3 regions of the Streptomyces sp. NPDC090798 genome follow, and region 1 is predicted to be linked to each of the others. Evidence: riboswitches for the same ligand, from Rfam matches in the RefSeq annotation. Region 1 holds a riboswitch; each other region holds the start of a gene.
What was found. Region 1 has a riboswitch for cobalamin ahead of ACIQTP_RS05025 (CbtB-domain containing protein). Riboswitches for the same ligand answer to the same signal wherever they lie in the genome.
Positions count from the first base shown of each region.

Region 1 (7,131 bases):
GACGAGCACCGACTTCCCGATACTGACCGGGCCCACCTGGAGCACGCCCCCCTGGGCGCGATAGCAGGAGAAGAAGGAGTCCTTCCGGATGACGGTGCCCTCACCTATGGTGAGCAAGTCGGTGCACACAGGCACGTTGCGGGAGAGGATCACGGCTCCCCGCCCGATGTCGGCACCGAGCGCTCGGAGATAGAGCACGTACAGTGGCGAGCCGACGAACAGCACCAGCGGATCCGAACGGATCAGCGTCCTGACGATCCAGAAGCGTACGTATGTCAGTGACCAGATGCGGATCTGCCCCGGCTTCCACCGCCCGATGAGCGTCCACTTCACGAGGACGGGAAGGGCGCACAGCCCGAGGAAACCAGCGCCGCCGAACAGCACCGACCTCACATAGACATCGAACACGCCCGACCCGGCGGAGATCCACTCGTACCCCCATGCCGTGGCCACGGCCACGAGACAGGTGTAGCCGAGGAAGGCGATGGCCTGGAGGAATCCGCACAGGACGTATTCCGCCGTGCTCGCGGTCGCGTCGGTGGGCGGGCCCATGGCCTGCGAGGCCCGGGCGGGGGTCGGTGCGGGCGCCGACTGAGGGGCCGCGGGGGCCGGGACCGCAGCCGCCAGGCCTCTTATGGTGGGATGTTGATAGACCTCCTTCATCGACACCGAAGGCAGATCCGCCCTCTTCCGCAGCCGGGCGCAGAAATGCGCCATCACAAGGGAATCGGCACCCAGGTCGTCGAAGAAGTGACTGTCGACGGGCACCCGCTCGATGCACACGACCTCGGCCAGCACCTCCGCGAGAGCGTGTTCCATGTCGAGGTCTGCGGGGTGCCCGTCGTGCGACGGCGAGGTGGATCGGAGATCAGGTCTTCGAAGATCAGAGGCGAGCAATTCAGCTTCGCCGAGGCCGGGTCGGCCGCCTGCCCGGGCATGGCGGGCAGTGCTTCCGGATGCGTTTGACGTGACCTTCGATTCTGACGTCATGATCTGTATACGCAGCCCGTGCGGGAATGTATTGGATATTTGGATCTTTTCTCATGTTACGGTCATTTATCTTGCGGTGCAGATGGGGGAGCGTGTACCGGGCGCGATCTCCGTCGAGGTGGGCATGTGCGTGCCGGATCGCCCGGAGCTCGATCGACGACGGGCGTCGTCCCGGCCCCGCGGGGCGCTGCCCCGAAGCCGCTCCCGACGCACCGTGACGGCGGAACGAAGCGCGGTCCGGTATGGGGCGGACGCTGAGGACGCCGTGGTGTCCAGGCCGGTCCAGTGGCCTTCGGGTTGGCGGTGGAGGTGGACCGTCAGGTCGACACCGGGGTACATCCAGGCGGTCGTACGGCCCGGCCGGGGCGGACGGTGTCCACCCGGATCTCGCAGTCGTCGAGGGCGAGACGGCCCAGGATGTCGTAGCTGATCCGGGCCGGCACCAGGTCGGTGTCCGGCCGCGCGGCCAGGTGGCGTTCGATGGCGTGGACGACGAGGCCGCCGAGCGGACGCCCTGTCACCCGGCACGGCCCTGTGGGCCGTCGGGGTCTCCTACCTCGTCGTCTCCTTCTGGCTCACGTGCTCGCCCCGCCGCGGGGCTCGCACGCTGGGGGAGAGCGAGGCCGGCCCCGAACTCGGCTGGGGTTCGCCACCGCTGATCCGCTGTTCACTCGGGATCGGGCACCTGGTGCGAGAGGAAGATCACGCCAGGTGGGGCGGTCTTGGCCCAGCACCCGACACGCGGTACGGTCGGTGCGATATCGATGACGGCAAGACGGAAGCCGGTGGGAAACCGGCACGGTCGCGCCACTGTGAACGAGAGGCTCCAGCCTTCTGGGACCTCTCGTGAGTCAGACCCGTAGCCGTCGTCCAGTGCACCACCGAGATGGGACGCGAACTCCCGAGGAGGTCCTGCCATGGCGCAGACCGTCGCTCAGCCGACAACCACCACCCCCGCTGTTCCCGCCAAGCTGCCGCTCAAGGCGATAGCTCCGTGGGCGGTCTTCTTCGGCATTCTGATGCTCGTCCTGCTGTACTTCGTCGGTGCCGAACAGGGCGCCACCTCCGTCGTCTCCGGCTCGGACGTCCATGAGTGGGTACACGACGCCCGCCACCTTCTCGGCTTCCCCTGCCACTGAGCGAGGGGAACCCCGGTACCTCCATGAACTCCGCAACGGTAAGAAATCTGCTCGTGCGGGGCATGCTGGCCGGCCTCGGTGCCGGCCTGCTCGCCCTGGTTGCCGCCTACTTCCTCGGTGAGCCGAACGTCGACAGCGCGATCAGCTACGAGGAAGCCCACTCCCACGAGCACGAGATGGAGATCGTCTCCCGCTCCCTGCAGTCCACCGCCGGTCTCGCCACCGGCGTCCTGGTCTACGGCATCGCCTTCGGCGGCATCGCGGCGCTCGCCTTCTCCTTCGCGCTCGGCCGCGTCGGCCGCTTCAGCCCGCGGGCGACCGCACTGCTGCTGTCCGGCTGCGCGCTGCTGGCCGTGTACGTCGTGCCGTTCCTGAAGTACCCGGCCAACCCGCCGTCGGTCGGCAACCCCGACACCATCGGCAAGCGGACCACCCTGTACTTCCTGATGATGGTGCTCAGCGTGCTCCTCGCGATCGCCGCCACCATCCTGGGCAAGCGGCTGGCACCCAGGATCGGTACCTGGTACGCCACCGTCGCCGCGGTGGCCGCCTTCGCCGTCGTGATAGGTCTCGCGTATGCGTTCCTGCCGGTCATCAACGAGGTGCCGAAGGACTTCCCCGCCACCCTGCTGTGGCGGTTCCGTCTCTCCGCGCTGGCCATCCAGACCGTCCTGTGGGGCGGATTCGGCCTGGTCTTCGGCGAGTTGGCCGAGCGGTTGCTGAATCCCAAGCCGGTGACGGCCGCCGCGAGCCGACGGGTCGCCGTTCCCAGCTGACATGACCCGACACACGAGTGAGGGCCCACGGAACCATCCGGGGGCCCTCTCGCGTTGTCCGGGCGTCACCCGGGCGAGGAGCGGAGGAACCGAGTGGCCGGACGACCCCAGCCGCGCCGCATCACCCTCGGCGGCCGTGAGGCGGTCGCCCTCACGGTGGCGGAGTACGAGCAACTGATCGCCAGCCGACGGCAGATCGGTGGTCAGAGCGCTCGGGTGCGCGTGCTCGCCCACGAGGCGAAGCGGACCGCACAGCTCCTCCAGGACCTGGAGACTCTGGTCGGGGCCCCGGCGGACTGCCGCGAGCAGACCGGGAGGACGCCGACGGTGTGCTCGCCGTCATGCCTCGCCGACAAAGCCACGGAGCCGGATGCGGACGCGGACGCGGACTCGGACGCCGGCTGCCTGCGCCGCTCGATAGCGGAACTGCTGCGTCGGCACCGGGACCTGGCTTCCTGAACCGTCGCAGCCGTGCGGACCCGATCTCGTAAGTCCCGTACAGCTGGGGTGCGTTCCATGGAGGAAGTGTTCAACCCGTGAAGGATTGACGGGAGTTGTCAAAAGTTGGAAGAATCCAGCTCGCTTCGCCGCGTCTGAAGTGAGCGAAGCGACACGAGTGGCTTGGGCGACATGCCTTCCGCCGGTTTCTCCGTCGGTACTTCCGTTGGTCCGTGCGCCGGTTCTTGCATCGGGTCATCCAGTTCTGCCGTCCGCGTTCGTCACTCGTGCGCAACCACCTCCCACACTTTCGATTTCACAGAGGCTCATCTTGTCGCGTTCGCAACACCCCAGAACTCTGGCTGTGCTCGCCGCAACCGCATTCGCCACCGCCGCCGTGCCCGTGCTCGGCACGGGGGTGGCCAGTGCCACGACCGCCGGGGCGTGCGAGTCCGCCACGGTCCAGTACCGCATCGTCGGCGCCGACGGAAACGTCGTGGGCGCCGACTGGACCTCGCAGGGCGGGTTCCATCAATGGGACACCGTTCCCGGGAGCGTCCAGGTCCGGCTGGCCCCGGGCCAGACCGTCGGGGAGGGCTGCAAGTACCCCGTGTCCCTCGCCGAGTACACCACCGAGGGGCCGAACTGGTACGTCTCCGGACACCAGAGCCTGGTCGACAAGGCCACGGTCTACCTCACCGCCGACGATGTCGCCGGTGCGGACGACGCGAAGCGGACCTGGCAGAAGCTGACCGTGAAGACACCGGACTGCTACGGCCAGATCGACCTGTACGGCGATGACATCACCTACGACGGCAAGACGGGGGAGGGGCACGGCCCCGTGCCCTACGAGCCCGACAACGTCGTCACCCCCTACCACCTCATAGCGGCGTGGAACGGGGGCGAACAGCCGTGCACTCCCGGCCCGTCGGACTCGCCCACCCCGACGCCGTCGGAGTCGACCCCGACCACCCCGGCCACCCCGGGCACGCCCACGGCTCCCGCGGGTGGACAGCCTCCCGCCGAGGAGACGACCCCGCCTCCGACCAGCCCCAAGCCCACCACCACGCCTCCCACGACGCCGGACGTGCCCCCGCTGAAGTCGACACCGCCCGCCACCCCCAAGCCGTCGCCCAGCGACAGCGCGCCGCCGCTGGCGGAGACGGGTGCGAGCGCTCCGGTCGGCACCATCGCGGGCGGCGCGGCCCTGGTGGTCGCCCTCGGCGCCGGGGCGGTCTACGCCTCCCGCCGCGCACGTCGCTCATGACCACGGTGCGCGAAGCCACCTTCGTGGCGTAGCTCAGCCCCTGACAGGCCAGCCTGACGGCTCCGCCTCCGCGTCGTCAGGAAGGGAACTTCCTGACGGCGTCCGGGCTGACCGGGGTGAAGAAGTTGACGAGGTTGCCGTCGGGGTCGCGGAACAGCAGCGAACGGTTGCCCCAAGGCATGGTGGTGGGCTTGTTGACGAAGTCCTCCACGAAGCCGGTCAGGTTCTCGTACACGCCGTCCACGTCGTCGACGAGGAACTCGATGATCACGGAACGGTTGTCGGAGGGACGGGCGGCGTCAGGCGCGAACAGCGGCACGGTGCGCGTGCTTGCGATCGCGAGAGTGGCTGACGCCGTCCTGAGCTCGGCGAAGTCCTGGTGGGGCCGGCTCGCCCGCGTGCCGGTCGCGCGCTCGTAGAAGTCGGCGAGGCGTGCGACATCGCCCGTGATGACACGGATCGAGACGAAGTTCACGGTGATCTCCCGGTGAGTTCGGTGGGATTCGTACTCCCGGAGGTTAGGAGGGATAGCGGACACATTCCGCCCGGTATTGCGGAGATACTTCTGAGCATGTCCCGGCCCACAGCTCGCGTGCTCACCCTGCTGGAACTCCTGCAGTCGGGCGGCATCAGGACAGCCGCCGAACTCGCCGAGCGGCTCGACGTCGACGAACGCACCGTGCGGCGGTATGTGGACCACCTGGTCGACCTCGACGTGCCGGTCGAATCGGTGCGCGGCCGCTACGGCGGATACCGGCTCGCCCCCGGCCACCGCATGCCTCCGCTCATGCTCGGCGACGACGAAGCGCTGGCCGTGCTGCTCGGCCTGATCGCCGGTCGCCGAGCCGGGCTGCCGACGACCGCGGGCACCGCCCAGGAGACGGCCACGGCCAAGATCCGGCGGGTCCTGCCCAAGCGCCTCGCCCGAAGGCTCGACGCCGTGCTCGACTCCCTCGCCTTCACCGCTCCGCCCGACCAGGCAGCCGCACCGGAGAGCACGGTCCTGCTCTCGATCGCCGACGCGATCCGCCATCGCCGGCCGGTCTCGATCCGGTACACCGCCGGAGACGGCAGGCACAGCGTTCGCACGGTGCACCCGTACGGGCTCGTCGTCCACTCGGGCCGGTGGTACGTAACCGGTGCGGAGCCCGAGAGCGGCGAGGACCGCACGTTCCGGCTCGACCGCATCGCGGACGCGAGGTCCCTGCCCGGCTCCTTCGAAGCGCCCGCTGGTCTCGATCCGGCGCAGCGCGTTCTGTCGGGATTCGCCGAGGCTCCGTACCGGCACGAAGTGATCCTGCGGATCCGGGGGACGGTCGAGCAGATCCGCGTCCGGCTGCCGGCAAGCGTCGCGATCGTCGAGGAGCCGTCGGCAGCGGGCCGCGAGGACGGTGATTCCGAGCGCTGGTTGCGTGTCCGGTTGCGTGTGGAACGGCTCGACTGGTTGCCTCCGGTGCTCGCGTCGCTCGATCGGCCCTTCGTGATCGAGCGACCGGACGAGCTCCGCGACCTCGTCGTGGCGCTCGCCGACCGGCTCGTGAACTCCGCACGGCGGCGCCCGCCCGACGTACGACCGGTGCCGTGAGCCCGCCACGACCGCCACGACCGCCACGGTCGGTGCCGGCACGAGGACGTCCTGGTGTCAGGCGGGCAGTGGCTGTTCGGCCCAGATGGTCTTGCCGGTGGGGGTCTGGCGACTGCCCCAGCGTTCGGCGACCTGGGCCACCAGCAGCAGTCCGCGCCCGCCCTCGTCGAAGACGCGGGCCCGGCGCAGGTGCGGGGCGGTGCTGCTGCCGTCGGAGACCTCGCAGATGAGTGTGGAGTCGCGGATGAGGCGCAGCTGGATAGGCGCCTCGCCGTAGCGGATGGCGTTGGTGACCAGTTCGCTGACGATCAGTTCGGTGGCGAACGCCGTCTCATCCAGCCCCCAGGCGGCCACCTGTTCGCCCGCCACCTTGCGGGCCCCGGCGACGGCCGCGGGGTCCCGCGGCAGGTGCCAGGTCCGCACCTGCCGGGCGTCGAGCGCGGAGGTACGGGCCAGGAGCAGGACGGTGTCGTCGGCGGGCCGGCCGGTCAGCACGGTGTCCAGCACCTGGTCACAGGTCTCCTCCAGCGTTTCGGCCGGGCTGCTCAGCGCCCGGCGCAGCAGCTCGAGCCCGACGTCGATGTCCCGGTCTGCGGCTTCGACCAGGCCGTCGGTGTAGAGAGCGAGCAGGCTGCCCTCGCCCAGTTGCACCTCGGTGGACTCGTACGGCAGGCCGCCGAGACCGAGCGGCGGACCGGCGGGCAGGTCCAGGAACCGTACGGTGCCGTCGGGGCTGACCAGGGCGGGCGGCGGGTGCCCGGCGCGGGCCAGGGTGCAGCGGCGGGACGCGGGGTCGTACACGGCGTACAGGCAGGTGGCCCCGATCTCCCCCGACGTCTCCTCCGCCCGTCCGCGCGCCTCCGGACCCTCCTCCCGGTCGAGCCTGATGACGAGATCGTCGAGCTGGGTGAGCAACTCGTCGGGGGCGAGGTCGAC
Region 1 covers NZ_JBIVXA010000002.1:162,095-169,225, reverse strand. Annotated here, with positions in the region: gene ACIQTP_RS05035 (Pls/PosA family non-ribosomal peptide synthetase) at 1-819, opposite strand, end outside; partial or broken gene ACIQTP_RS05030 (acyl-CoA thioesterase domain-containing protein) at 1,341-1,499, opposite strand; cobalamin riboswitch at 1,725-1,873, shown strand; gene ACIQTP_RS05025 (CbtB-domain containing protein) at 1,908-2,129, shown strand; gene ACIQTP_RS05020 (CbtA family protein) at 2,153-2,905, shown strand; gene ACIQTP_RS05015 (hypothetical protein) at 2,999-3,364, shown strand; gene ACIQTP_RS05010 (hypothetical protein) at 3,708-4,610, shown strand; gene ACIQTP_RS05005 (VOC family protein) at 4,687-5,085, opposite strand; gene ACIQTP_RS05000 (helix-turn-helix transcriptional regulator) at 5,182-6,195, shown strand; gene ACIQTP_RS04995 (SpoIIE family protein phosphatase) at 6,253-7,131, opposite strand, start outside.

Region 2 (7,131 bases), on a different contig from region 1:
TCGGCACCTACCTGGGCGGCTGGCGCATCATCCGCACCCTGGGCAAGGGCCTCACGGACCTCGCGCCGCCACAGGGCTTCGCCGCCCAGACCAGCGCCGCGACGGCCATCCTGGCGTCCTCGCACATCGGCTTCTCCCTCTCCACCACCCAGGTCTGCTCCGGCGCCGTGATGGGCTCGGGCCTCGGCCGCAAGGGCGGCGTGGTCCGCTGGTCGACCGCGACCCGGATGTTCGTCGCCTGGGGCCTGACGCTGCCGGCCGCCGGTCTGGCCGGCGCCTCCGCCGAGTTCCTGACCAAGCAGGGCACGTGGGGCATCGTCCTCACCGGCGCGTTGCTTGTCGCCGGCGCCGGCACCATCTGGAAGCTCTCCCGCCGCCAGCCGGTCACCGTCGACAACGTCAACGACGTCGACGCCGAGCCCGCGGGCGTCATCACCACCGCGATCGCCGCCGTCGCCCCGCCGCCCGCGGGCCCCGTCACCGGCGACGTGCCCGGCGACCTGAAGACCACCATCCCGTCCCCGGACGCGGAGCCCACCCGCCCGGCCACGGTGTAAGGACAGAAACAGCATGCACATCGACTGGGCAGCCCTCGGCTCCGTCTTCGGAGTCAGCCTCGTGACCACCGTCGGCCTCGTCGGCCTCTTCACCCTCGGCATCGTCGGCCTCTCCAAGCGCGAGTCCGCGTCCGCCCAAGGCGGCTCCGCGACCCTCGCGGTCACCGGCGCGTACGTCTGCTTCGCGGCGTGCGCCGCGGCGGTGGCGTACGGCATCTTCCTGATCGTCGGCAAGTAACCCAAAACGGGCACCACTTCAGGTGGGGTGCGGGACGGATCACCGTCCCGCACCCCACCTGTATGTGGGCCTTCGCACACTCTCCCCGCGCAGGTCAACGGCAAGTTGACGGGTCTTCCAACCCGTGGTGGACTGCCGGAGCCAAGTACGGCGACAGAAGAGGAAGCCGGTGTGAATCCGGCGCGGTCCCGCCACTGTGACCGGGGAAGGAACTCCCCGGGAGCCAGGAACTCTCACCGCCGGTCTCGTCGAACCAGGGCGTGGACACCCTGAGTGAGGACATAACGCCATGCGCGGCTGCCCAAGTGCCCTGCGAGCGACGGTTCCACCCGACCTGACGGTCGGCTGACCCCGTGCGTGCCGATCGCGTCTTCGCGTACGGCGCCGCCGCCGGCCTCCTCGGTGACCTGCTGCTCGGCGATCCTCGCCGGGGGCATCCGGTCGCCGCGTTCGGGCGGAGCGCGGCAGCCGTGGAGCGGGTGCTGTGGCGGGACCACCGCGGGTGGGGCGCGCTGCACACCGCCGTGTGTGTGGGAGGTGCCGCCGGACTCGCCGCCGTCGCCTCCCGTGCCGTACGCCCCTCACGTGCCGCGTCCGTCGCGCTGACGGCCGCCGCCACCTGGGCCGTCGTCGGGGGCACCACGCTCGGGCGGGAGGCCCGGGCGATCGGTGACGCCCTCGCGGACGGGGAGATCGAGACGGCCCGGGAGCGGCTGCCGCATCTGTGCGGGCGCGATCCCCAGGCCCTCGGCGCCGACGGCGTCGCGCGCGCCGTCGTCGAGTCCGTCGCCGAGAACACCTCCGACGCCGTGGTGGGCGCCCTGGTGTGGGGGGCCGTGGGCGGAGTCCCGGGGCTCGTGGGCTTTCGGGCCGTCAACACCCTTGACGCCATGGTCGGTCACAGGTCGCCCAGGTACCGGCGGTACGGGTGGGCCTCGGCTCGGCTCGACGACATCGCCGGGTGGCCGGGGGCTCGTCTCACCGCCGTGCTCGCCGCCCTCGCGGGTGACAGTCCGCGCGGGGCCGTACGGGCCTGGCGCGCCGACGCCGTCAAGCATCCGAGCCCCAACGCCGGGCCCGTGGAGGCCTCGTTCGCGGGGGCCCTCGGGGTGCGCCTGGGCGGCACCCTCTCCTACGCCGGGCGCGTCGAGCACCGGCCCGAACTCAACGGCGCCGGGCGCGCCGTGCACGTCGACGACATCGAACGGGCCGTACGGCTGTCACGGCGTGTCGGCTGGCTCGCCCTCGGCGTGAGTGCCGGCGGCCGGCTGCTCGTACAGAGGCTTCTCAGGAAGGGGCGTACGTCATGAGCGGCGGGCTGCTCGTCGCCGGAACCACCTCCGACGCGGGCAAGAGCGTCGTGACCGCCGGGATCTGCCGGTGGCTGGTGCGCCACGGTGTGAAGGTCGCGCCCTTCAAGGCGCAGAACATGTCCCTGAACTCGTTCGTGACGCGCGAGGGCGCCGAGATCGGGCGCGCGCAGGCCATGCAGGCGCAGGCCGCCCGGGTGGAGCCGACCGCGCTCATGAACCCCGTGCTGCTCAAGCCGGGCAGCGACCGAAGCAGTCAGGTCGTCCTCATGGGCAGGCCCGTGGGCGAGATGACCGCACGCGGCTATCACGGCGGGCGGCAGCAGGCCCTCCTCACCACCGTGCTGGACTGCCTCGCCGAGTTGCGGGGCACGTATGACGCGGTGATCTGTGAGGGGGCCGGCAGTCCTGCCGAGATCAATCTGCGGCGGACCGACATCGTGAACATGGGGATCGCGCGCAATGCGCGGCTTCCCGTGCTCGTCGTCGGCGACATCGACCGCGGGGGTGTGTTCGCCTCGTTCTTCGGGACGGTCGCGCTGCTGTCGCGGGAGGACCAGGAGTTCGTCGCCGGGTTCCTCGTCAACAAGTTCAGGGGGGACGTCTCCCTGCTGGAGCCGGGGCTCGACATGCTCCACGGCCTGACCGGGCGGCGCACGTACGGCGTGCTGCCCTTCCAGCACGGCCTCGGCATCGACGAGGAGGACGGGCTGCGGGTGTCGTTGCGGGGAGCGGTCCGGGAGTCCCAGGTGACCTCCCCCGTCGGCGAGGACGTGCTGCGCGTCGCCGTCTGCGCGATCCCGCTGATGTCCAACTTCACGGACGTGGACGCGCTGGCCGCCGAGCCGGGTGTCGTCGTGCGGTTCGTGGACCGGGCCGAGGAGCTGGCCGACGCCGACCTCGTCGTCGTCCCCGGGACCCGGGGGACGGTGAAGGCGCTGGAGTGGCTGCGCGAGCGCGGAGTCGCGGACGCCATCCGGCGCAGGGCCGCCGAGGGGCGGCCCGTGCTGGGCATCTGCGGCGGTTTCCAGGTCCTCGGCGAGCACATCGAGGACGAGGTCGAGTCGCGCGCAGGTCAGGTCGACGGGCTCGGACTCCTGCCCGTCCGGGTGCGGTTCGCACGCGAGAAGACCCTGACCCGGCCCGTCGGGGAGGCGCTCGGCGAGCATGTCGAGGGCTACGAGATCCATCACGGTGTCGCCGATGTGACGGGCGGTGAGCCGTTCTTGGACGGCTGCCGGGTCGGCGCCGTCTGGGGCACGCACTGGCACGGCTCGCTGGAGTCGGACGGCTTCCGGCGCGCCTTCCTGCGCGAGGTGGCGGCCGCCGCGGGCCGTCGTTTCGTGCCGGCCGCCGACACGTCGTTCGCGGCGCTGCGCGAGCAGCAGCTCGACCGGCTCGGCGATCTGATCGAGGAACACGCGGACACGGACGCGCTGTGGCGGCTCATCGAGTCGGGCGCGCCGCAAGGACTGCCTTTCATTCCACCGGGAGCGCCCGCATGAGCACAGTGTTGTTGTTGTCGACCGCCGACACCGATCTGCTGGCGGCACGTGCCTCCGGCGCCCCGTACCGGATCGGCAACCCGACCCGGGTGGATGTCGAGGGCGAACTGCCGTCCCTCGTCGAGGGCGCGGACATCGCCGTCGTACGACTCCTGGGCGGCAAGCGCGCCTGGGAGGAGGGCCTGCGCAAGCTGAAGGCCTCGGGCATCCCCACCGTGCTGCTCGGCGGGGAGTCCGTGCCCGACGCGGAGCTGATGGCGGAGTCGTCGGTGCCCGCCGGTGTCGTCGCCGAGGCGCTGCGCTACCTGGTCGAGGGCGGCCCGGACAACCTCACCGAACTGGCCAGGTTCCTCTCCGACACCGTGCTGCTGACGGGTGAGGGCTTCGAGGAGCCGCGGAAGATGCCGGAGTACGGCGTCCACGGCGAGCGCGCGTTCGTCGAGGGCCGCCCGACCGTCGGCGTGCTCTTCTACCGGGCCCACCAGCTGTCCGGCAACACCGCGTTCGTGGACACGCTGTGCGACGCGATCGAGGCGCGCGGCGCCAACGCGCTGGCCGTGTACTGCGGTTCGCTGCGCGGCGCGGACGCGGGCCTGTACGAGATCCTCGGCAAGGCGGACACGCTGGTCGCCACCGTGCTCGCGGCGGGCGGCACGCACGCCTCTGAAGCGTCCGCGGGCGGCGACGAGGAGGCCTGGGACATCGGCGCGCTCGCCGATCTGAACGTCCCCGTGCTGCAAGGGCTCTGCCTGACCTCGTCCCGGAGTGCCTGGGACGCGTCGGACGCCGCCCTCTCCCCCATGGACGCGGCGATGCAGGTCGCGATCCCCGAGTTCGACGGCCGCCTGATCACCGTCCCCTTCTCCTTCAAGGAGCAGGGGCCCGACGAGGTGCCGGTCTATGTCGCCGACCCCGAGCGGGCCGCGCGCGTCGCCGGAATCGCCGTACGGCACGCCCGGCTGAAGCACAAACCGAACGCGGACAAGAAGCTGGCGCTCGTCTTCACCGCCTACCCGACCAAGCACTCGCGGGTCGGCAACGCGGTCGGCCTGGACACGCCCGCCTCGGCGGTACGCGTGCTCGACGCGCTGCGGGACGCCGGGTACGTCGTCGAAGGGCACCCCGACAACGGCGACGAGTTGATCCACCGGCTCATCAACGCCGGTGGCCACGACGTCGAGTGGCTCACGGAGGAGCAGCTGGCCGCCGCGCCCGCGCGGGTGCCGCTGGCCGACTACCGGGCCTGGTTCGACAAGCTGGACCCTGATCTCAAGCGAGGCATGCTGGACGCGTGGGGCGAGCCGCCCGGTTCCCTCTACGTCGACGGCGACGACATCGTCCTGGCGTCCCTCCAGTTCGGGAACGTCGTCGTGATGATCCAGCCGCCGCGCGGCTTCGGCGAGAACCCGATCGCGATCTACCACGACCCGGACATGCCGCCGTCGCACCACTACATGGCGGCCTACCGGTGGTTGGAGAACTCGTTCGGCGCGGACGCGATCGTGCACATGGGCAAGCACGGCACGATGGAGTGGCTGCCGGGCAAGGGCCTCGGGCTCAGCGGCGGCTGCGCGCCGGACGCCGTCCTCGGTGAACTCCCGCTCATCTACCCCTTCATCGTCAACGACCCCGGCGAGGGCACCCAGGCCAAGCGGCGCGGCCACGCCACGGTCGTCGACCACCTCGTACCGCCGATGGCCCGCGCGGACACCTACGGCGACCTCGCGAAGCTGGAGCAGCTGCTCGACGAGTACGCGCTGGTGTCCGACCTGGACCCGACGAAGGCCCCGGCCGTCCGCGCGCAGATCTGGACGCTGGTCAAGGCGGCCGAACTCCACCACGACCTGCATGTGGAGGACCAGCCGGACGACGCGGCGTTCGACGAGTTCGTGATGCACATCGACGGCTATCTGTGCGAGATCAAGGACGTGCAGATCCGCGACGGACTGCATATCCTCGGCGGCGGTCCGGAGGCCGAGCCGCGCGTCAACCTCGTACTGGCCGTGCTGCGCGCCTCCCAGGTGTGGGGCGGCGCCGCGAACGCGCTGCCGGGTCTGCGGGCCTGCCTCGCGGAGTACTTCGGCCTGGTCGAGAAGGAACTGCTCGCCGAGCCGGGCGCGCCGGTGAAGGTGCCGGTGGAGCTGACGGACCTCGTCGAGGGTCCCGCGCGGACCGGGGCCGACGCCATCGACCTGCTGGAGCAGCTGTGCCGCCGGATCGCGGAGGGCATGGAGGAGCGCGGCTGGGTGACGTCGCAGAGCACCGCTCTCGTACGGGAGGTGCTGGGCGTCGAACTCCCCGACGCCGTCGCGGTGCTGGAGTTCGCCTGCCGTGAGGTCGTGCCGCGCCTGGCCCGGACGACGGACGAGATCACCCACATCCTGCGCGCCCTGGACGGCGGTTACGTCCCCGCGGGCCCGTCGGGTTCACCGACCCGCGGGCTGGTGAACGTCCTGCCGACCGGCCGCAACTTCTACTCCGTCGACCCCAAGGCGATCCCCTCCAGGCTGAGTTGGGAGGTCGGGCAGTCGCTCGCCGACTCCCTGGTGCAGCGGTATCTGCAGGACACGGGCGAGTACCCGAAGTCCGTCGGTCTGACGGTCTGGGGCACGTCCGCGATGCGCACCCAGGGCGACGACATCGCCGAGATCCTCGCGCTGCTCGGCTGCCGCCCGGTCTGGGACGACGCCTCGCGCCGCGTGACCGGTTTCGACGTGGTGGCCCTGGAGGAGCTGGGCCGGCCGCGCATCGACGTCACGGTCCGCATCTCCGGCTTCTTCCGGGACGCGTTCCCGCACGTCGTGGGCCTGATCGACGACGCGGTGCGCGCGGTGGCCGAGCTGGACGAGCCCGCCGACCGCAACTACGTCCGCGCGCACGCCGACGAGGACACCGCCGAGCACGGCGACCGGCGCCGCGCCACCTCCCGTATCTTCGGCTCCAAGCCGGGCGCGTACGGCGCCGGTCTCCTCCCCCTGATCGACGCCCGCAACTGGCGCTCCGACGCCGACCTCGCCGAGGTGTACGCGGTGTGGGGCGGCTACGCCTACGGGCGCGGGCTCGACGGGCGGGCGGCGCGCGGGGACATGGAGATCGCCTTCCGGCGCATCGCCGTCGCCGCGAAGAACGTCGACACCCGTGAGCACGACCTCGTCGACGCCGACGACTACTTCCAGTACCACGGCGGCATGGTCGCGATGGTCCGGCACCTGACGGGCGCGAGCCCGGAGGCGTACGTCGGCGACTCGGCCGTACCCGACCAGGTGAAGACCCGCACGCTGGGCGAGGAGACCCATCGCGTCTTCCGCGCCCGGGTCGTCAACCCGCGCTGGATGGCGGCCATGCGACGGCACGGCTACAAGGGCGCCTTCGAGATGGCGGCGACCGTCGACTACCTCTTCGGCTACGACGCCACGGCCGGGGTCGTGGACGACTGGATGTACGAGAAGCTCAGCGCGGAGTACGTCTTCGACGCGGAGAACCGGGACTTCATGAAGAAGTCCAACCCGTGGGCGCTGCGC
Region 2 covers NZ_JBIVXA010000010.1:294,406-301,536, reverse strand. Annotated here, with positions in the region: gene ACIQTP_RS23465 (anion permease) at 1-557, shown strand, start outside; gene ACIQTP_RS23460 (hypothetical protein) at 571-795, shown strand; cobalamin riboswitch at 906-1,049, shown strand; gene ACIQTP_RS23455 (cobalamin biosynthesis protein) at 1,149-2,105, shown strand; gene ACIQTP_RS23450 (cobyric acid synthase) at 2,102-3,610, shown strand; gene cobN (cobaltochelatase subunit CobN) at 3,607-7,131, shown strand, end outside.
Region 2: another riboswitch for cobalamin. It lies ahead of ACIQTP_RS23455 (cobalamin biosynthesis protein); the one in region 1 lies ahead of ACIQTP_RS05025 (CbtB-domain containing protein).

Region 3 (7,131 bases), on a different contig from region 1:
GAGGCGAAGGCGGTGGTGCCGTTCGGGGTGCCCCAGCCGGTCGGGCCGTCGTAGCCGGTGGCCGCGGTGCAGAAGTACGAGGGCGAGCAGGAGCCGTTGTTGCCGCTGGTCACGTCGTACAGGTTCGAGGTGTGGGAGTACGGGTACTTCGCCGGGTAGTCGCTGGAGCCCGGGGTGCCCGCGAGGGCGTACACACCCGCGATGATCGGCGAGGAGGCACTCGTACCGCCGTAGACCGCCCAGCCGGAGCCGCCGTAGGTGTCGTAGACGGCCACGCCGGTGGCGGGGTCGGCGACCGCGGAGACGTCGGCCTCCATGCGCTTGGAGCAGCCGGTGTCGGTCTGCCAGGTCGGCTTCGCGTCGTAGGCGGAGCAGCCGGAGCCGGTGCCCTCGGTGCTGCTGGTCTTCCACACGGACTCGGTCCAGCCGCGGCTGTTGGAGCTGGTGGACAGGGCGGTGCCGCCGACGGCGGTCACGTACTGGGACGTGGCCGGGTACTCGGCGCCGTAGGCGGAGTCACCGGAGGAGACGGTGATGGCGACGCCCGGGTGCTTGAAGTACGAGGTGTCCTCGCTGGTCTGCGAGGAGGACTCGGAGCCGCCCCAGCTGTTGGAGACGAACTTCGCGCCCAGCGTCACGGCCTCGTTCTCGGCGGTGCCGAGGTCGGAGTCGGTGGCCGAGTTGGCCTCGACGAGGACGATGTTGCAGTTCGGGCAGACCGCGCTGACCATGTCGATGTCGAGCGCTTCCTCACCCGCCCAGCCGGTGTCGTTGGTCGGCAGGGAGCTGGTCGAGCCGGTCTGGCTGACCTGCTTGAAGCAGCCGTTGGCCTTGGTGCAGGCCGACAGGCCGAACTGCGAACGGTAGGTCGCGAGGTCCGACTCCGCGTTGGGGTCGTTGTACGCGTCGACCACGGCGACGGTCAGGCCGGAGCCGCCGGTGGAGGGCAGGTTGTAGGCGCTGTGCAGGTTCGCCGGGCTCAGACCGGACACCGCGGCGGCGGCGTTCGGCGAGATCGCGGCGGCCAGCTGCTGCTTGATGTCGGTGCGGCGCTGTGCGAAACAGGCCGCGTGACCGGCCGTCGGGGCGCCGCACAGGTGCGTGGTCGGCACCTTCTGGCCCGCCTTGCCCGTGGAGTGCACGGCCTGCGCGGCCGGGGCGGTCAGGGCCTTGGCGTTCTGGGCGGCCCGGGAGGGCTTGGCGGTGGTCGGCGCCGGCTGCGCGTTCGCGGCCGGAGCCGCCATGAGTCCGGCGACCGTGAGAGCGAGGGCGGGCGCGGCGGCGGTCAGAAGTCTTCGCAGTCGCCGGGTGGGCCTGCTGGGGGGTGTCTCACGCATGGGTGCTGCCTCCATCGGTTTGAGGCCGGGCCGTGCGGGCCGGGGTAGGGCCGCGCACGGCTCCACAGCCGGAAGTGGGGGTTCTCGGCGTTGCGTGGCAGGCCCGTGACGCGCGTAGCGTGAGAGAAGTGCGGATGTGCCATGGGCATGCCAATTCACTCGTCCCGATGTGCCGCTGTACGTGACATGTCAGGACGGCCAGAACCTAGCCCGGCCGATGACGCCCGGATAGCCACGCCCGAAGAACTTTGCCGCCCCATAGGGGGTCCATGGACGGTGCATGGACGGCCCATGGACGAGACGCGGTGATGCCGGGGCCGCAACGCGCGGCCCCGGCATCGCCGGTGTCGTTCCGTCAGAAGACCTCGTACCGTCAGAAGACCTCGTACCGTCGGAGGGTCTCGTACGGTCAGAAGTCCTCGTCGAAGCCGACCGAGCCCTCCACCGCCACCTGGTACGCCGAGGGGCGGCGCTCGAAGAAGTTGGTCAGCTCCTGGACGCCCTGGAGCTCCATGAAGGAGAAGGGGTTCTCGGAGCCGTACACCGGGGCGAAGCCAAGGCGCTGGAGACGCTGGTCGGCCACGCACTCCAGGTACTGGCGCATCGAGTCGGTGTTCATGCCCGGCAGACCCTCACCGCACAGGTCGCGCGCGAACTGCAGCTCGGCCTCGACGGCCTCCTTCAGCATGTCGGTGACCTGCTGCTGGAGCTGGTCGTCGAAGAGTTCCGGCTCCTCCTTGCGCACGGTGTCCACCACCTCGAAGGCGAAGGACATGTGCATCGTCTCGTCGCGGAACACCCAGTTGGTGCCGGTGGCGAGACCGTGCAGCAGACCCCGGCTGCGGAACCAGTAGACGTACGCGAAGGCACCGTAGAAGAAGAGACCCTCGATGCACGCGGCGAAGCAGATGAGGTTGAGCAGGAAGCGACGCCGGTCCGCCTTGGTCTCCAGGCGGTCCAGCTTCTCCACCGAGTCCATCCACTTGAAGCAGAACTCGGCCTTCTCGCGGATCGAGGGGATGTTCTCGACGGCGTCGAAGGCGGCGGCGCGGTCCTCCGGGTCGGGGAGGTAGGTGTCCAGCAGGGTCAGATAGAACTGGACGTGGACCGCTTCCTCGAACAGCTGCCTGGAGAGATACAGGCGCGCCTCGGGGGAGTTGATGTGCTTGTAGAGGGTCAGCACGAGGTTGTTCGACACGATCGAGTCGCCCGTCGCGAAGAACGCGACCAGCCGGCCGATCATGTGCTGTTCGCCCTGCGAGAGCTTCGCGAGGTCGGCCACGTCCGAGTGGAGGTCGACCTCCTCCACGGTCCAGGTGTTCTTGATGGCGTCCCGGTAGCGCTCGTAGAAGTCCGGGTAACGCATGGGGCGCAGCGTGAGTTCGAAGCCCGGGTCGAGCAGGTTCTTCTGGGTGGAGCTCATTACTGGCAGGCCTCGCAGGACTCGGGGTTCTCAAGGGAGCAGGCGACGGCGTCCTCGTCGGGGATCGCCTGCACGGGGATGGTCTTCTCGGGCTGGGCCTGGGCCTGGGCGGCGCGGGCGATACGGGTCGCCGGGCGGGAGCGCAGGTAGTACGTCGTCTTCAGGCCCGACTTCCAGGCGTACGCGTACATCGAGGAGAGCTTGCCGATGGTCGGCGTCTCCAGGAAGAGGTTCAGGGACTGGGCCTGGTCCAGGAACGGGGTGCGGGCGGCGGCCATGTCGATCAGACCGCGCTGCGGGATCTCCCAGGCCGTGCGGTAGAGATCGCGGACGTCCTGCGGGACCCAGGTGAAGCCCTGCACCGAACCGTTGGACTCCCGCAGCGCCTCGCGGGTCTGCGCGTCCCACACGCCGAGCTTCTTCAGCTCGTTCACCAGGTAGGAGTTGACCTGGAGGAACTCACCGGAGAGCGTCTCGCGCTTGAACAGGTTGGACACCTGCGGCTCGATGCACTCGTACACGCCCGCGATGGACGCGATGGTGGCGGTGGGCGCGATGGCGAGGAGGAGGGAGTTGCGCATGCCGACCGCGGCGATACGTTCCCGCAGGGCCGCCCAGCGCTCCGGCCAGGTCAGCTCCACACCGTAGTGGTCGGGGTGCAGGACGCCACGGGCCGTACGGGTCTTCTCCCAGGCCGGGAGCGGGCCGCTGCGCTCCGCGAGGTCGGCCGAGGCCTCGTACGCGGCGAGCATGATCCGCTCGGCGATCCGGGTGGAGAGGGCCTTGGCCTGCGGGGAGTCGAAGGGGACGCGCAGCTTGAAGAAGACGTCCTGCAGGCCCATCGCGCCGAGGCCGACGGGCCGCCACTTCGCGTTCGACCGGCCGGCCTGCTCGGTCGGGTAGAAGTTGATGTCGACGACACGGTCGAGGAAGGTGACAGCGGTACGGACCGTCTCGTCCAGCCGCTCCCAGTCGATGTCGCCGTCGGCCACGAAGGCACCGAGGTTGACCGAGCCGAGGTTGCAGACCGCCGTCTCCCCGTCGTCCGTGACCTCCAGGATCTCGGTGCAGAGGTTCGAGGAGTGGACGGTGTGACCCGGCTCCGCCGTCTGGTTGGCGGTGCGGTTGGCGGCGTCCTTGAAGGTCATCCAGCCGTTGCCGGTCTGCGCGAGGGTACGCATCATGCGGCCGTAGAGGTCACGGGCCGGAATGGTCTTCTTGGCGAGGCCGGCCGCCTCCGCCCTGCGGTACGCCGCGTCGAACTCGTCGCCCCACAGGTCGACCAGCTCGGGCACGTCGGAGGGCGAGAAGAGGGACCACGGCCCGTCGGCGTCGACCCGGCGCATGAACTCGTCCGGGATCCAGTGTGCGAGGTTCAGGTTGTGCGTACGGCGGGCGTCCTCACCGGTGTTGTCGCGCAGCTCCAGGAACTCCTCGATGTCGGAGTGCCAGGTCTCCAGGTAGACCGCGGCCGCGCCCTTGCGCCGGCCGCCCTGGTTCACCGCGGCGACCGAGGCGTCGAGGGTCTTCAGGAACGGGACGATTCCGTTGGAGTGCCCGTTCGTGCCGCGGATCAGCGAACCGCGCGAACGGATCCGGGAGTACGAAAGTCCGATGCCGCCCGCGTGCTTCGAGAGGCGGGCCACCTGGTGGTAGCGGTCGTAGATGGAGTCCAGCTCGTCCAGCGGGGAGTCGAGGAGGTAGCAGGACGACATCTGCGGGTGCTGCGTACCGGAGTTGAACAGCGTGGGGGAGGAGGGGAGGTAGTCGAGGCGGCTCATGAGCCCGTAGAGCGCCGCGACCTCGTCCAGGGCCCGGCTCGTGTCGTCCTCGGCCAGGCCCGAGGCCACGCGCAGCATGAAGTGCTGGGGTGTCTCGATGACCTTGCGGGTGATCGGGTGCCGGAGCAGATAGCGGCTGTGCAGGGTGCGCAGGCCGAAGTAGCCGAAGCGGTCGTCGCCTTCGGTGTCGATCAGCGCGTCCAGCCGGGCCGTGTGCAGCTGGACGAACTCCGCCGTGCGGTCGGCGATCAGGCCCTCGCGGTGCCCCGTGGCGATCGACTCGGAGAAGGACGTGACGCCCTGCGAGGCCGCCTCCGCCGCGACGCTGATCGTCAGCAGCCTGGCCGCCAGCCGGGAGTAGGCGGGGTCCTCGGAGATCAGGCCCGCGGCCGCCTCGGTGGCCAGCTCGCGCAGCTCCGTGTCGTCCGCGCGCGCGGACCGGCCGCGCAGCGTGGCGGCGGCGACCCGGCCGGGGTCGGCGTCGGGGAGGTCGGCGGTGAGGTCGGTCAGGGTACGCAGCAGCGTGGTACCGGGACCGTCCGTCTCCACCGGGGCCTGCTTCCGCTGCTGCTCCTGCTTCTGCTGTGCGAAAGCGGTAGCTGAAGCCGGGTCGGCTGGCGCGATGGTCACTTGGGGCTCTCCCTCGCTAGGCACGGGGCCTGGCGGAGGGCAGGGCAGCTCACGAGCGCACACGGCGTCGCGTCCACCGGCCCATTCCGCGAGGCCCGGACGTCATGCACCCGGGCCGGATGGCCGGGCGCGCTGTCGGCAGGTCCTCGGACTGACGCGAGTACATGGGCGCGGATGTGCGAACACGTACAAGTACACCGTTGCGGGACAGTTCCGGATTTGCACCGGATTCCCCTGCGGCGACAGCGAGCATGAGCATACATCTTGTGCCGGGCTGCGGTGACACCACCAGATGTTGTGTCGTGCCGGTGTCAGAGTGTCAACTCATAGGTGAGGAGAGTGATGTCGTCGAGTTCCGGGAGCGGGTTCCAGTCGCGGTCGGGGGTGCGGGTGAAGCCGAGGCGTTCGTAGATGCGGTGGGCGGCGTGCATGGTGCGCTGGGTGGAGAGGACGATGCGTACGCAGCCGGTGGTGGCGCGTGCGTGGTCGACGCAGGCGCGGACGAGGGCCTCGCCGGCGCCACGGCCGCGGGACTCGCGTGCGACGGCGAGCATACGGATCTCGGCCTCGCCGGGGCGGGCTATGTCGGCCATGGGTCCGCCGCGCGGTACGAAGGTCACGGCGCCGAGGATGTGGCCGTGGTCCACGGCGACGAGGACTTCCGCGGCGGCGGCCCGTTTCGCCACGTCCCGCAGTTCGCCGAGGTACTCGTCGCTCTCCCCGAAGTCGAGCAGGTCGTCGCCGAGATAGGCCCCTGCGGTGATCTCGCCGATGCGGTCGTATTCGTGGGGCTGGGCGTCTCTGATGCGGAGGTCCATGCCGGTGAGTGTGCAACACGGCGCGGGAACGGGCCGCCGGATTTGTGTCCGACGGCCCGTGGGGGTTGCTTGGTGCGGTTCTTCGGCTGCGGGGGGGGGCTGGTCGCGCAACCCCCGGCCTTAGTGGGTGGACCCGGCCGTGGCCGGCGGGAGTTCCGTCTTGACGCCCGGGTCGCCCGCGTCCGCCGTGTAGTCCTCCGGAGACGTCTCGTCGACGCCGTCCGGCGCGTTGAAGGCGCGCAGGGCGAAGGTGAGGACGACGCTGACCACGACGTTCAGGACGAAGGCCGTCAGACCGATGTAGCCGATCTCCCCGATACCCGGGATCTCCTTCGAGCTGCCGCCGAAGTGCTTCTGGGTGGGAGAGGCGACCCCGTACGCGGCGAGCGTGCCGTACAGCATGCCCACCGCCCAGCCACCGAGCAGCGCCCAGCGGTGGAACCAGCGGGTGAACAGGCCACCGACCAGCGCCGGGAAGGTCTGGAGGATCCAGATGCCGCCCAGGAGCTGGAAGTTGATCGCGACCGTCTTGTCCATCGTCAGGACGAAGACCAGCGCGCCCACCTTCACCAGCAGCGACACCAGCTTGGAGACCCTCGTCTCCTGCTGCGGGGTCGCGTCCGGCTTGATGAAGTCCTTGTAGATGTTGCGGGTGAAGAGGTTCGCGGCCGCGATGGACATGATGGCCGCCGGTACGAGCGCTCCGATGCCGATCGCCGCGAAGGCCACCCCCGCGAACCAGTCCGGGAACATGTTCTCGAAGAGCTGGGGGATGGCGAGCTGGCCGTTGGTGACCTTGACCCCGGCCGCGATCGCCATGAACCCGAGCAGGGCGAGCAGCCCCAGCATCAGGGAGTAGAGGGGAAGGATCGTGGTGTTGCGGCGGATCACCTCACGGCTGCGGCTGGAGAGCGTCGCGGTGATCGAGTGCGGATACATGAACAGCGCGAGCGCCGACCCGAGCGCGAGCGTGGCGTAGGTCCACTGGCCCGCTTCTGCGGGCACGAGACCGCCCGCCCCCGCCGCCGTGTACTTGTCGCTCGCCGCCTTGAAGATCTCGTCGAACCCGCCCAGCTTGATCGGGATGTAGATGATGGCCACCGCGATCACGATGTAGATCAGGGTGTCCTTCACGAACGCGA
Region 3 covers NZ_JBIVXA010000006.1:333,322-340,452, forward strand. Annotated here, with positions in the region: gene ACIQTP_RS16195 (putative Ig domain-containing protein) at 1-1,337, opposite strand, end outside; gene ACIQTP_RS16200 (ribonucleotide-diphosphate reductase subunit beta) at 1,747-2,760, opposite strand; gene ACIQTP_RS16205 (ribonucleoside-diphosphate reductase subunit alpha) at 2,760-5,171, opposite strand; cobalamin riboswitch at 5,291-5,460, opposite strand; gene ACIQTP_RS16210 (GNAT family N-acetyltransferase) at 5,483-5,989, opposite strand; gene mctP (monocarboxylate uptake permease MctP) at 6,110-7,131, opposite strand, start outside.
Region 3: another riboswitch for cobalamin. It lies ahead of ACIQTP_RS16205 (ribonucleoside-diphosphate reductase subunit alpha); the one in region 1 lies ahead of ACIQTP_RS05025 (CbtB-domain containing protein).